2 regions of the Burkholderia sp. KL41 genome follow, and region 1 is predicted to be linked to the other one. Evidence: predicted binding sites of a transcription regulator. Region 1 holds the regulator's gene; the other holds the start of a gene.
What was found. The regulator HrcA, encoded in region 1, represses chaperone genes, less so after heat shock. The targets are predictions, from matches to a motif close to TTAGCACTCNNNNNNNNNGAGTGCTAA.

Region 1 (7,477 bases):
CCCGGCTTAGTCCTTCTTCACTTCCTTGAACTCGGCGTCGACGACATCGTCGGCAGCCTGTTGCGCGCCGCCCGCGTGGGCCGCGCCTTCCGCTGCACCCGCTGCGCCGGCCGCACCCGCTTGCTGGGCCTGCATGTCGGCGTACATCTTTTCGCCGAGCTTCTGCGAAACCTTGCCGAGTTCCTCGACCTTCGCGTCGATCGCAGCCTTGTCGGCCGACGTGTCCTTCAGCACTTCCTCGAGCGACTTCAGCGACGCTTCGATCGCTTCCTTCTCGCCCGCGTCCAGCTTGTCGCCGTACTCGGTCAGCGCCTTCTTCGTGCTGTGGACCAGCGCGTCGCCCTGGTTGCGCGAATCGGCCAGCTCGCGCAGCTTGTGATCTTCCGCTGCGTTCGCTTCCGCGTCCTTGATCATCTGGTCGATTTCAGCCTCGGACAGACCCGAGTTCGCCTTGATCGTGATCTTGTTTTCCTTGCCGGTCGCCTTGTCCTTCGCGCCGACGTGCAGGATGCCGTTCGCGTCGATGTCGAAGGTCACTTCGATCTGCGGCACGCCACGCGGTGCGGGCGGGATGCCTTCGAGGTTGAACTCGCCGAGCAGCTTGTTGCCGGCTGCCATTTCGCGTTCGCCCTGGAACACCTTGATCGTCACGGCGCCCTGGTTGTCGTCCGCCGTCGAATACACTTGCGCGTGCTTCGTCGGGATCGTCGTGTTCTTGCTGATCATCTTCGTCATCACGCCGCCGAGCGTCTCGATACCGAGCGACAGCGGGGTCACGTCGAGCAGCAGCACGTCCTTGCGGTCGCCCGACAGGACCTGGCCCTGGATCGCCGCGCCAACCGCGACGGCTTCGTCCGGGTTCACGTCACGGCGCGGATCCTTGCCGAAGAACTCCTTCACCTTCTCCATGACCTTCGGCATGCGCGTCTGGCCGCCGACCAGGATCACGTCGTCGATGTCCGACACCTTGACGCCTGCGTCCTTGATCGCGATGCGGCACGGTTCGATCGTGCGCTCGACGAGGTCTTCCACCAGCGCTTCCAGCTTCGCGCGGGTGATCTTCAGGTTCAAGTGCTTCGGGCCCGACGCGTCCGCCGTGATGTACGGCAGGTTGATTTCGGTCTGCTGGCTCGACGACAGCTCGATCTTCGCCTTTTCGGCGGCTTCCTTCAGGCGCTGCAGCGCGAGCACGTCCTTCGACAGGTCGACGCCCTGCTCCTTCTTGAACTCGCCGATGATGTAATCGATGATGCGCTGGTCGAAGTCTTCGCCGCCGAGGAACGTGTCGCCGTTGGTCGACAGCACTTCGAACTGCATTTCGCCGTCGACGTCCGCGATCTCGATGATCGACACGTCGAACGTACCGCCGCCGAGGTCATACACGGCGATCTTGCGGTCGCCCTTCTCGGCCTTGTCGAGGCCGAACGCGAGCGCGGCTGCGGTCGGCTCGTTGATGATCCGCTTGACTTCGAGGCCCGCGATGCGGCCGGCATCCTTGGTTGCCTGGCGCTGGCTGTCGTTGAAGTACGCCGGCACCGTGATCACGGCTTCCGTGACCGGCTCGCCGAGGTAGTCTTCGGCCGTCTTCTTCATCTTGCGCAGCACTTCCGCCGAAACCTGCGGCGGCGCGAGCTTTTCGCCGTGCGCTTCGACCCATGCATCGCCGTTGTCAGCCTTGATGATGGTGTACGGCATCAGGCCGATGTCCTTCTGGACTTCCTTCTCTTCGAAGCGGCGGCCGATCAGGCGCTTCACCGCGAACAGCGTGTTCTTCGGGTTGGTCACCGATTGACGCTTGGCCGGCGCGCCGACGAGCACTTCGTTGTCGTCCATGTAGGCGATGATCGACGGCGTGGTGCGCGTGCCTTCCGAGTTCTCGATGACCTTGACCTGGTTGCCTTCCATGATGGCGACGCACGAGTTCGTGGTGCCGAGGTCAATACCGATGATCTTTCCCATTTTTCCTAATCTCCAGAAATGCTTGTTTGCTGCGCAAAACCCCGCGTTTTGGGGCGGTTTCGCGCGCCAGAATTCAACTCTGTTCCCGAAATGCGTCCGGCCGGTCCGTTTTCAAGACCCGCCGAGCGATGCGGATATTAAATTTTTTCAATCGCCGCCGGCTAGGGGATCGCTGCCCGCCGCCGCGATTTTCGCGCGTGCCGCCGACACGGCCGCCTGGAACTGCGCGAGGCCATGCCAGCCCGTCGCACGGCCGAGCCGCTTGCCGCGGTGGAAGAAGAACCACGTCGGCACACCGTGCAGCCCGAAGCGGCGCCCCAGCTGGTGGTGTTCGTACACGTTGCAATGGAACCACTTCAAGCCCAGCGCGCGGATGGCGTCGGGCTGGGCGAGCATCGCCTTCTTCGCGATCTCGCAGTTGAAGCAGTCGACGCCCCAGAAGAACACCACCGCAAGCGCGTCCCCCGCGCCGTCGATCGCCGCGTCGAACGTACCGGCGTCCAGCGCCTGCATGTCGAACGCGTCAAATGCGGCCGGATCGACGCCGGCGGGCACCATCGCGACGCCCTTACTTCGGCTGCGCGACGGTGACGAGCGCCGGACGCAGCACGCGGTCGGCGATCGTGTAGCCCTTCTGCAGCACCGTGACGACGGTGTTCGGCTCCTGCTCGGCCGGCACCATCGAAATCGCCTGGTGCTGGTGCGGATCGAACTTCTCGCCGACCGGGTTGATCGCGACGACGCGGCCCTTCTCGAGTGCGCTCGTCAGCTGGCGCAGCGTCAGCTCGACGCCTTCGCGCACCTTCGCGATATCGCCGGACGTATCGTTGACGGCCGCTTCCAGGCTGTCCAGCACGGGCAGCAGGTGCTCCGCGAAGCTCTCGATCGCGAACTTGTGCGCCTTCGAGACGTCGTCCTGCGCGCGGCGGCGGACGTTCTCGGTCTCGGCCTTCGCCCGCAGGTAGCTCTCCTGCAGCTCGGCGACCTTGGCTTGAGCCTCCGCGAGCGCCGCGTCGGCTGCTTCGGCGGCGGGAGCAGCGCCTTGCGCCGCCTGCTTCTCGCTGCCGATATCTTCGGCCGATTGGGTAGCCGGGTTCTCTTGCGTGTTTTCCATGTCGCTGAAAGTCGATTAGAGGTTGAAGCCAAATCGGCAACCGCCGGACCGTATACCCGGCGGCACCGCACATTGCTGGTGCAAATAAGGGTGAAAACTGCGATTTCAAGAGGGTTATTCGCCGGCATTCTCCAATGCCGCGAAACAACCGCGCGTCGCACCGGTGCATCGCCCGCATAGTCCGCCACGGCAGGCGAAACGGGCTGTAACAACGCTTACCTGGCAAGTACTAGCTTGGCACAGTCCCGCTGCACTACACTCCACTCAAGCGTCGGAAAAGCGTGTTTACCCTTAGCTGACCGACGCCTTACAACCACCACCTGGCGCCGTTTTCACCCCTTCTCGAGGGGAGTACCGTGAAACTGACCTTTGCGATATCGGTGGTCGCGCTGGTACTCATTGCCGGCACCACCACCATCTGCCTGTCGGGAGCCGTGACCGACCGCACGACCGAATACGGGAGCGCGCGGGCGACGTTCGACCAGATGTTCAGCTCCCACCAGAAAATCTGTCGATGATGCGCCGGTCGCGCTTCGTCGGCCGGCCGTGCAATTCGGCCGCCGGCTCGCGATACGTGCGACGCCGCTCCAGTTCGGCGAGCCGCGCGGCCCGCCCCGCTTCCGTTTCCTCGTAAAGCGTCTGCGCGACGCTCGCCGGCCCGCGCACGTCGCACACGCCGAGGACGGCAATGTGCCAGACGATGCCGTCGATCGCAATTTCGACCTCGTCGCCCACGCGCACTTCCTTCGCCGGCTTGACTGCAGCCCCGCCGATCTTCACGTGCCCCTTGTCGACCGCGTCGGTCGCAAGCGAGCGCGTCTTGAAGAACCGGGCCGCCCACAGCCATTTGTCGATGCGCAGCTTCGCGCCCGGTTCGGTCGAAATCTTGTAATTCATCGCACCTCACCCGCCGTTTCCGGCTGCGCGGCCTTGACCGGCCAGCCCTGCAGATTTTCGGCGACGATCTCGCCGAGCGCGCCGATCCACGCGGGCGCGCCGTTCAGGCACGGAATCCGGTGGAACGCCTTGCCGCCACCGGCGAGGAACTCGTCGCGCACTTCCATGCCGATCTCCTCGATCGTCTCCAGGCAATCGGCCGTGAAACCGGGACAGAACACGTCGGCCCGCTGTACGCCGGCCTCGCCGAACTCGCGCAGCGTCGGCGCGGTATAAGGCTGCAGCCATTCGGCCTTGCCGAAACGCGACTGGAACGTGACGCGGCACTCGGTTGTCGACAGCCCGAGCGCGGCCATCAGCAGCGCACCCGTCTGCTGGCACTGGTCGTGATAGGGATCGCCGAGGTCGAGCGTGCGCTTCGGCACGCCGTGAAAGCTCAGCACGAGCTTGTCGCCGGCCGCGAAGTCCGGCCGGCCGTGCTGCGCCCAATACTGGCGCACCTGCTCGGCCAGCGCGTGGATATAGGCCGGATGGTCGGCGTAGTGCCGTATCGTGCGCACCTCCGGCTGGTTGCGCATGCGCGAAAGCGCGTCGAATGCGGCGTCGAATGCGGTGGCCGTGGTCGACGCCGAGTATTGCGGATACATCGGCATCAGCAGCACGCGCTCGACGCCGGCGCGCTTGAACTGCGCGAGCGCGTGCGAAATGTTCGGACTGCCGTAGCGCATCGCGTAGTCGACCTGCACTTGATAACCGTTCGACGCGAGCAGGTGCCGCACGCCGTCGGTCTGGCGCACGGTATGCACGCGCAGCGGCGAGCCCTCGGGCATCCAGACGGCCGCGTATTTCTTCGCGGACGCACGGCCGCGCAGCGGCAGGATCAGCGTGCGCAGCAGCACCTGCCAGATGGCCTGCGGAATCTCGACGACCCGCGGATCCGACAGGAATTCGGCCAGATAGCGCCGCACGGCACGCGGCGTGGGCGCATCGGGCGTGCCGAGATTGATCAGCAGCACACCGATGCGATGGGCGGCCGCGATACTCGAAGGCGGCTCAAGATCGAAACGCATGGGCAAGAACGTGCTCGGGGCACGGGACCGGACGGCTCTCAATTATAGCGGGCCGCCTCGCGCCGGTCGGCTGGCCGTTCGGCCGACTGTCGGCGCACGCGGCGCCGCGGCACGATGACGGGGCGGGATCGGGCTGGCGCTCGCAGGCTACTGCTGGCTCAGCGTGAGCGACAGCAGCCGCGCGGTGATGTCGACGATCGGGATCACGCGGTTGTACGCCATGCGGGTCGGGCCGATCACGCCGAGCGTGCCGACGATCTGCCCGTTCACCTCGTAAGGGGCGGTAACGACGCTCATTTCCTCGATCGGCACGAGTGTCGATTCGCCGCCGATGAAGATCTGCACGCCCTGGGCGTGGCTCGACACGTCGAGCAGTTGCAGGAGGCCCGTCTTTTGGTCGAATACGTCGAACAGCTTGCGCAGCCGGGCCATGTCGGACGACAGATCCGCCACCTCGAGCAGGTTGCGCTCGCCGGAAATCAGCACGGTGTCCTCGGTGTCGGGCACCTCGGTGCTGGCCGTCACGGCCGCATGCATCAGCGTGGTCATGTCGCCGCGCAACTGGTCGATCTCGTCGCGCAGGCGACGGCGCACCTCGTCGAACGACAGCCCGGCGAAATGCGCGTTGATGTAGTTGGACGCCTCGGTCAGTTGCGACGGCGAGTAGTCGCGCGGCGTCGCGAGCATCCGGTTCTGCACGTCGCCCTCGGGCGTCACGATGATCAGCAGGATGCGCTTGTCCGACAGGCGCATGAACTCGATCTGCTTGAACACGTGGCTGCGGCGCGGCGTCAGCACGACGCCCGCGAACTGCGACAGGTTCGACAGCACGCTCGCCGCGGCCGCCACGACGCGCTGCTGCGGCTCGCCGGCCTGCAGCGTGTTCTGCACCTGCCGCGCGACGGCCTCTGCGTCGATCGGCACCTCGACCGTCAGCATCGTGTCGACGAACAGCCGGTAGCCGCGCGGCGTCGGCACGCGGCCGGCCGACGTGTGCGGGCTCGACACGAGGCCGAGCTCCTCCAGGTCGGACATCACGTTGCGGATCGTCGCCGGGCTCAGCTCGAGCCCGGAGTAACGGGACAACGTGCGCGATCCGACTGGCTGACCGTCGGCGATATACCGTTCGATCAGGGTTTTCAGGAGGGTTCGTGCGCGAGGATCTAGCATGGTGGAAAATTTTAGCGCAACCGCGCGACCGCGGCGAGTGGCGTCAGCCACCGATGCGCGGGCCGACCCGATCCGGCCCCGTCAGCGAACAGCCGGTTCTTTTCGTCAACGAGCTATGGTGTAATGCCGGCATGAAAACCGGTAATCAGTTCAACACTGTCGCGCTCGTCGGCCGGAGCAACACGCCGAACATCGCCGAGCCGCTCGCCACGCTGGCCGCCTGCATTGCCAAGCGGGGCTTCGAGGTCGTCTTCGAAGCCGAGACCGCGCGCGAGATCGGCATCACCGGCTACCCGGCGCTGACCCCGGCCGAAATCGGGGCGCGCGCCGACGTGGCGGTCGTACTGGGCGGCGACGGGACGATGCTCGGCATCGGCCGTCAGCTCGCGCCGTACAAGACACCGCTGATCGGGATCAACCACGGGCGGCTCGGCTTCATCACCGATATCGCGGCGGCCGACATGCAGGCACTCGTCCCGGTGATCCTGTCGGGCAAGTTCGAGCGCGAGGAGCGCTCGCTGCTCGAGGCCCGGATCATGCGCGACGGCGAACCGATCTACCACGCGCTCGCGTTCAACGACGTCGTCGTGAACCGCAGCGGTTTCTCCGGGATGGTCGAGCTGCGCGCGTCGGTCGACGGCCGGTACATGTACAACCAGCGTTCGGACGGCCTGATCGTCGCCACGCCGACCGGCTCGACCGCTTACGCGCTGTCGTCGGCCGGCCCGATCCTCCATCCGCAGCTGCAGGGCATCGTGCTCGTGCCGATTGCGCCGCACGCGCTGTCGAACAGGCCGATCGTACTGCCCGACGATTCGAAGATCGCGATCCAGATCGTCGGCGGGCGCGACGTCAACGTGAACTTCGACATGCAGTCGTTCACGTCGCTCGAACTGAACGACACGATCGAGGTGCGCCGCTCGAAGCACACGGTGCCGTTCCTGCATCCGATCGGCTACAGCTATTTCTCGACGCTGCGCAAGAAGCTGCACTGGAACGAACACGCCTCGAACGAAGACGACAAGGCGTCCTGACGCCGCTCCGCCCGACACCATGCTCCGCCACCTCTCGATCCGCGACTTCGTCATCGTCGCCGCGCTCGATCTCGAATTCGACAGCGGCTTTTCCGTCTTTTCCGGTGAAACCGGCGCCGGGAAATCGATCCTGATCGACGCCCTCGCCCTCGCGCTCGGCGAACGTGCCGACGCGAGCGTCGTGCGCACCGGCTGCGGCCGCGCCGACATCACCGCCGAATTCACGCCGCACG
Region 2 (7,477 bases), 160 kb from region 1:
CATTTGCTTAAGTGTTTGCCTGAAGAATATTACTAACATATTAGTCAGGTCCCCCCTTGTTTTCAACTCGAGACTTAAAAAGGGCAAGGTCAAGGAACGGGTTTACCCCCCTTTGATCTCTGGCAGGTGTCTCGATATCCTACTGATATGTTAGTAACATTTGAGTGGCATGGTATGTGGATGCGCCATTTCAAGCCAGGGGGGCGATGAGTTTGCTCGACGCGTCGATCGCTATCGAGGCCGGCATGAAATGGCAATCCAGGTGCCGCCTTGCCTGGCAGGTTCGCGACGGTCTGCCAATCCGCATCGTCGACGCCGCTCTTTGGTGTTGGGCACGGAACAGCGGGTACTTGGAGAAGTTGATGACGGGCAAGGTTGCGAGGTCGTGTATCGCCGGATTTTGAGGTTGATGTTGGGGTGAGGTGAGGTTGGTTTCAATCGGTCGGCATTATCAAAAACAAGACATACGTTCAGACCTGTGTAATCAGGCGATCGATTTGGAGTGCGATGAAAATTATTCGGGTCGACGAAGGCTGGGGGTGTTATGAGTATCTTGTTAGTGGAAGGGGATCACGATCAGGCGTCGGCCCTTGAAAGGGCGCTGCGCGGGTCGGGTCAGGAAATTTTCCGGGTGTGCGATAGCACGCGGGCTGTTCAGTTTCTGAAAAGGGAGAGGGTCGAACTCATCGTGCTCGATTGGCGAATTCCAGATGCCAACGGCCTGAATTTGCTGCACTGGATTCGGGCCAACGTCGGAGATGAACCGGTCGTTTTGTTCCTTGCCGCGAGAACGCTTGAAGCAGATGTTGCCGCCGCGCTGGACGCAGGAGCCGACGAGTACATCGGCAAGCCGTTCCGCGAGATCGAGTTGGCCGCTCGCGTCAACGCGCTGTTGCGTCGAAATGGCCGCAACAAGAAACCCGACAGCAGGGTCGAGGTCGGTGCGTATGTGTTGAACCCGCTGGCGCGCACAATCGCCGTGCACGGAAAGATCATCGACTTGACGGCAAAGGAATTTGCGCTGGCAAATTTCCTGTTCACCAACATCGGGAGCGTGCTTTCCCGGGATTCCCTGTCGACGCTGGCGTGGGGGCGAGCGCTCGATGGAACATCGCGGAGCCTCGACACGCATATCTATCGGCTCCGACAAAAATTGGCGCTTCGTCCGGAAAACGGGCTTCAATTGAGTGCCGTGTATACGCATGGCTACCGGCTCGATATGGTCGACGACTTTTCGATGGCGGAGAATTTTGCGGCCCCCGGCCCGGTCCCGCAGCGTGCGATTGCCGAGAGCCCAGCTTCCGCGCTGGTTTAGGCAATTTCGGGAGATTCGTCCGTCTAATGAAGTGAAGGTGATCCGGGCTGCTCCCGGCGGTTATCGCGCGGGCAGCCCGCTTCGCGCCAGCGATTTCGTGAATCCGATGCGTGACGTGTCGACCGGCAGGTCGTCCTGGTCCTGTGCGATTCCGTGCGCCAGCCATGGCGCCATGGCGCAGCAAGATGATGAACTTCTCTTGCCTAAAGGGGACGAATGCGGGGCGATGCCTCCTCCCCGTGGGCGCAGTGGGGTATCCGTACCCCATATAATTTGCCTGGGTTTGCCCGGATACGCGGGATATCCCTGAGGGATCGTGGCCGTGTGGTTTTCCGGTGGGGACGGATCGGGCAAGTGGCGCGCGGCGTCTTCCCGGTTTCTCGGGTTGTGGCCCGGGTTTATGTCCAAGCTATTGTTTTTACAGGACATATCGGGGGCGCCCCTGGTTCGTCGAGGATGTCCCGGGTTCACGTTCGGGTGAGTAACGTTCGTGGTCGAGCGGGCTTCGCCGGCCCGAAAAAACCGTCAATCCCCCTTCTTGAATTTGTCAAAACCCGTCCATATAATTAGCACTCGCTGCACGAGAGTGCTAACAATTCTCTGCCGGGCGATAAGCCGGGCAGATTCCCTAAGCGTTCTTCAATCTCAGTCAAGAGAGGAGTGAATATGAACCTTCGTCCTTTGCACGATCGCGTGATCGTCAAGCGCCTGGATCAGGAAACCAAGACCGCCTCGGGCATCGTGATCCCCGACGCCGCTGCTGAAAAGCCGGACCAGGGCGAAGTCCTGGCCGTCGGCCCGGGCAAGCGTGACGACAAGGGCGCCCCGATCGCGCTCGACGTGAAGGTCGGCGATCGCGTCCTGTTCGGCAAGTACGCAGGCCAGACCGTGAAGGTCGACGGCAACGAACTGCTGGTCATGCGCGAAGAAGACATCATGGCCGTGGTCAACGCCAAGTAAGCGTCCACCGACGGTACATATTCCCAAGAATTCAAGGAGTTAGAAGATGGCAGCTAAAGACGTCGTATTCGGCGATTCCGCCCGTTCGAAGATGGTCGAAGGCGTGAACATTCTCGCCAACGCAGTCAAGGTCACGCTGGGTCCGAAGGGCCGCAACGTGGTGCTCGAGCGCAGCTTCGGCGGCCCGACGGTCACCAAGGACGGTGTGTCGGTCGCGAAGGAAATCGAGCTGAAGGACAAGCTCCAGAACATGGGCGCGCAAATGGTCAAGGAAGTTGCTTCCAAGACCAGCGACAACGCAGGCGACGGCACGACGACGGCAACCGTCCTCGCGCAATCGATCGTTCGCGAAGGCATGAAGTACGTCGCATCGGGCATGAACCCGATGGACCTGAAGCGCGGCATCGACAAGGCAGTCGCAGCGGCTGTCGACGAGCTGAAGAAGATCAGCAAGCCGTGCACGACGAACAAGGAAATCGCACAGGTCGGCTCGATCTCGGCGAACAGCGACACGTCGATCGGCGATCGCATCGCTGAAGCGATGGACAAGGTCGGCAAGGAAGGCGTCATCACCGTCGAAGACGGCAAGTCGCTGGCCGACGAACTCGACGTCGTCGAAGGCATGCAGTTCGACCGCGGCTACCTGTCGCCGTACTTCATCAACAACCCGGAAAAGCAAGTCGCCGTCCTCGACAACCCGTTCGTGCTGCTGCACGACAAGAAGGTGTCGAACATCCGTGATCTGCTGCCGGTGCTCGAGCAAGTCGCGAAGGCTGGCCGTCCGCTGCTGATCATTGCTGAAGACATCGAAGGCGAAGCGCTCGCAACGCTGGTCGTGAACAACATCCGCGGCATCCTGAAGACCGTTGCGGTCAAGGCGCCTGGCTTCGGCGATCGTCGCAAGGCGATGCTGGAAGACATCGCGATCCTGACGGGCGGCCAAGTGATCGCCGAAGAAACCGGCCTGACGCTCGAGAAGGCAACGCTGGCAGAACTGGGCCAGGCGAAGCGCATCGAAGTGGGCAAGGAAAACACGACGATCATCGACGGCGCAGGCGAAGCCGTGAACATCGAAGCACGCGTGAAGCAAGTGCGCGCGCAAATCGAAGAAGCGACGTCGGACTACGACCGTGAAAAGCTGCAAGAGCGCGTGGCCAAGCTGGCCGGCGGTGTTGCAGTGATCAAGGTCGGCGCAGCGACCGAAGTCGAAATGAAGGAAAAGAAGGCACGTGTCGAAGACGCACTGCACGCAACGCGCGCAGCTGTGGAAGAAGGCATCGTGGCAGGTGGCGGCGTTGCGCTGATCCGCGCTCGCACCGCGATCGCAGGCCTGACCGGCGCGAACGCCGACCAGAACGCCGGCATCAAGATCGTGCTGCGCGCAATGGAAGAGCCGCTGCGCCAGATCGTCACGAACGGCGGCGAAGAAGCCAGCGTCGTGGTGGCGGCAGTTGCTGCAGGTACGGGCAACTACGGCTACAACGCAGCGACGGGCGAGTACGTCGACATGGTTGAAGCCGGCGTCGTCGACCCGACCAAGGTCACGCGTACCGCACTGCAGAACGCAGCTTCGGTTGCAGGCCTGCTGCTGACGACGGACGCAGCTGTCGCCGAACTGCCGAAGGAAGACGCACCGATGCCGGGCGGCATGCCGGGCGGCATGGGCGGCATGGGCATGGACATGTAATCGACTTCGGTCGATGGTGTCCGGAGCGCGCAGCGATGCGCGTTCCAGCCAAAAGAAAAGACCCGCAGCGATGCGGGTCTTTTTTTATTGGTGCCGTTGAATTGGCGGCGGGCGCGGGACGGCCGGGTGCGGCAAGGATGGCGCCGCGAGTTCGCCGCGACGGCGGGACATGCCCGCCGTGTCCGGCTCAATGCCGGTGCGACGTCCTCGGCACCGGGTCGACCTTCACCGCCGGCGGGGTATCCGCGTCTTCATTGCTGCGCGCCCAGAAGAACCGGTCGGGCAAATACGCGCCCATGCCGGGCCGGAACGCATCACGCACGGCCTGGTACAGGTATTCCTGCGCCTCACGAACCGCTTCGGGCGGCTCCTGGCCGTTCGCGAGCAGTGCCGCGATGGCCGCGCCCAGCGTGTCGGTGATGCCCATCAGCCGGTGCGGCGAACGATCCCACATGTCCTCGCGCAGCTGGCCTTCTTCGCCGTACAACGTGTTGACGAGCCGATGCGAGCCGGTCTCGGACGACAGGATGTACTCGCAGCCCTGCGACAGCAGGTGCGACACGGCTGCGTCGAGATTCGGCGCCTCGGCGTCGCCGTCCGGCTGCGCGAGCGCGATCAGCGTCGCGTAGTCGGCAACCAGCAGCGTGGTTTGCGGCGCGAGCAGGTCGGCGATCGATTCGCGCAGGTCGTCGGCGGCGAGCACGTGTTCGTCGTCGAGCGTGAAGTCCGGCGCGAGCACGAGCGGCACGCCGTCGTAGTCGGCGACGACCTCGGCGATCGCGCTCACGACTTCCGCACGCGTCGCCGCGCCGATCTTGAACGCGGCAACCGGCATGTCTTCGAGCAGCATGCGCGCCTGGGCGGCAACCACGTCGGGATCGAGACCGGTGACTTCGTCGCAGGCGGCCGAGTCGCGCACCGTGTAGCCCGTCAGGACGGACACGCCGTGACAGCCCATGCTCGCCAGGGTCATCAGATCGGCTTGGAGGCCGGAGCCGCCGGTGGGATCGGACAGGCCGAAGGTGAGGACGATCGGAGGGGCGTTGCTGGACATGTAAAAATGGGGCAAGAGAAAAACGGGAAAGCGACGGACGTGCGGACGGCGAGGCGAAATGGGCGTTTTCGGCCCTGTGTTGCCCGGCAGGCCGCACTTTTCAGCCATTATGCGGCGGAATCCGGCCCGCACGACGGATTTTTTAGCGCAGCGCAACGTAGTCGCCTTACTCCAGCGCGATTGCTAGGCAGTCCGGCCCCGACACGGTACCATCATGGCTCCCGAATTTACCGACTTTCCCGACGCGGCTTAAGATGGAATACAAGAGCTGGATGTGCCTGATTTGTGGCTGGATTTATGACGAAGAAGCCGGGCTGCCCGAAGAGGGCATTGCCCCGGGCACGCGCTGGGAAGACGTCCCGATCAACTGGACGTGTCCTGAATGCGGCGCCCGCAAGGAAGACTTCGAGATGGTCCAGATCTGACCGGACCCTCGGCCCACGGCACACCGCTCAGGCCTCGCATCGGTCCGGCGCTCGCGCGCCGAGGCCTGCGCGAGCGACTTGACGATGACAGGCGCGCGTGTGCATGAGGCCCGAACCGGCGAACGTTCCCCACCCTGACGCATTGCCCAACCCGCGCGGCGGGGCCGTGCGCGCGGCCGACGCGTGGCTTGCGGCGGCTGCCGACGCGTTCGAGCGTCGCGACGACGCGGCCGCGCCGCTGTCCGCCGCGGCGGCCGTGCTGGCGGAAGCCGGCTGGCTGCCGGCCGCGCGATTCGCGGGGCAGTTGTCGGCCGCCGTGCCGCTCGTCGCCGTCGAGCCGACTTCGGCCGGCTGGCGGGCCGCGCTGCGCGATTTCCGCGCGGCCGTCGGCCGCCACAACCTGCGCGAGCTCGCGTGCTCGCCTGTTCTCTTCGAGCATTTCCGTGCCTTGCGCGCGCAAAGCGCCGCCGACCTGCGCGCGAGCGCGCCGCTCGACGCGCTCGCGCTCGTCGGTCGCGCGGTGCCGCCGGCCACGCTGCGCGCGTTGCCCGATGCGTTTGCGATCCGGATTCGTGCCCGCTACGAACAGGCGCTGCTCGGCGTGCTGCGCGCGGGACACGGCGCGCCCGATGCGGCACTCGCCGAACTCGACGCGATGCTGGCCGCGCTCGCGGGCGACGATCCCTACGATTTCTGGCGGCTCGCGGCCGCGTGCGTGCGCGCGCTGCGCGCCAGCGGCGCGCCGGAGCTGAAGCGCTTTCTCGCGCGGACGAACCTGCTGCTCGGCGAGCACGCGCAGGGCCGGCGCAGTGCGCCGCCGGAACTCGTGCGCGAGACGGTGGCGCTGCTGTGGCGCGATTTCGCGCTGTTCGGCGCCGCAGCCGAGGATGTCGCACTCGTCGACGTACTGCACGACTACGGGCTGACGGTCGACTGGCACGTCGCCGGCACGCCCGCATCGGAGGCGCTGTGGGAGGCCGATGCCGCCCGGGCCGAGCACGATGCGGTTGCCGCAGCGCCGACCCGCGCGCTCGGTGTCGTGACGGTCAATGCGCATGCCTATGAGGATTTCCTGCAGACGGCCGATGCGTCGATGGCCGACCTCGCAGCCGATCCGGCCGCGGCCGACGCGGGGGCCGCATGGCATGCGTCCGGCGCGGCCTACCGGGTCGGTACGGCCGCATGCGCGCTCGGGCTCGGCCATGCGGCGCTCCTGGCCGACACGCTGGGCCTGGCGTGGCGGCGTGCGGCGCACGGCGTGCCGCTCGCCGACGGCGGCCTCGATGCGCACGGCCACGCGTCCGACATGCTGCGCGCGGCGCTGCTGAAGATCGCCGCCGGCGTGGCGCCGCCGGACCTCACCGCGGCGTCCGGCGCGCTCGGCGCGGCGCTCGGCCGGGCCTGACGAACAAGGGGACGAGCAAGGGGGACGAACACGCGGCGGCGGCCCTTGCCGCGCGGGCCTGCAACACGCTGCCGACAGCGCCCGCGCGCGTGTTAGAGTGCCGTGTGATCCGCGCGCGCCGTTGCCAGCGCGGCGCGGCGTTGCTTGTTGATCGCGGCCCGGTCAGGCCGCGGCGTCTTTGCTAAAATTCAAACCATGTCAAAGCCTTCCGATCGCATCAATCTCACCAACCAGTTCCTGATCGCCATGCCGAACATGGCGGATCCGACGTTTTCAGGAACGGTGGTCTATCTTTGCGATCACAGCGAGCGCGGTGCGCTCGGCCTCGTCATCAATCGTCCTACCGACATCGACCTCGAATCGCTGTTCAACCGCATCGACCTGAAGCTCGACATCGAGCCGCTGCTGCACATCCCGGTGTATTTCGGCGGCCCGGTCCAGACCGAGCGCGGTTTCGTGCTGCACGAGCCGGTGGAGGGCGCGAGCTACAACTCGTCGATGTCCGTCGAGGGCGGGCTGGAGATGACCACGTCGAAGGACGTGCTCGAGGCGGTCGCGACGGGCAACGGCCCGAAACGCTTCCTGCTGACGCTCGGCCATGCGGGCTGGGGGGCCGGGCAGCTCGAGGAAG

Region 2: groES (co-chaperone GroES) is a predicted target of HrcA. The motif match lies at 1,882-1,908, and genes of this name have one in related genera.

Annotation. Positions count from the first base shown of each region.
Region 1 covers NZ_CM174446.1:821,950-829,426, reverse strand. The annotation lists gene dnaK (molecular chaperone DnaK) at 7-1,959, opposite strand; gene PQB87_RS03940 (thioredoxin family protein) at 2,107-2,517, opposite strand; gene grpE (nucleotide exchange factor GrpE) at 2,528-3,073, opposite strand; gene PQB87_RS03930 (hypothetical protein) at 3,430-3,591, shown strand; gene PQB87_RS03925 (RNA-binding S4 domain-containing protein) at 3,563-3,970, opposite strand; gene hemH (ferrochelatase) at 3,967-5,040, opposite strand; gene hrcA (heat-inducible transcriptional repressor HrcA) at 5,188-6,210, opposite strand; gene PQB87_RS03910 (NAD kinase) at 6,342-7,244, shown strand; gene recN (DNA repair protein RecN) at 7,264-7,477, shown strand, end outside.
Region 2 covers NZ_CM174446.1:977,674-985,150, forward strand. The annotation lists gene PQB87_RS04600 (GntR family transcriptional regulator) at 1-3, opposite strand, end outside; gene PQB87_RS04605 (response regulator transcription factor) at 545-1,315, shown strand; gene groES (co-chaperone GroES) at 1,982-2,275, shown strand; gene groL (chaperonin GroEL) at 2,322-3,962, shown strand; gene PQB87_RS04620 (hydroxymethylpyrimidine/phosphomethylpyrimidine kinase) at 4,150-5,016, opposite strand; gene PQB87_RS04625 (rubredoxin) at 5,271-5,441, shown strand; gene PQB87_RS04630 (hypothetical protein) at 5,545-6,846, shown strand; gene PQB87_RS04635 (YqgE/AlgH family protein) at 7,042-7,477, shown strand, end outside.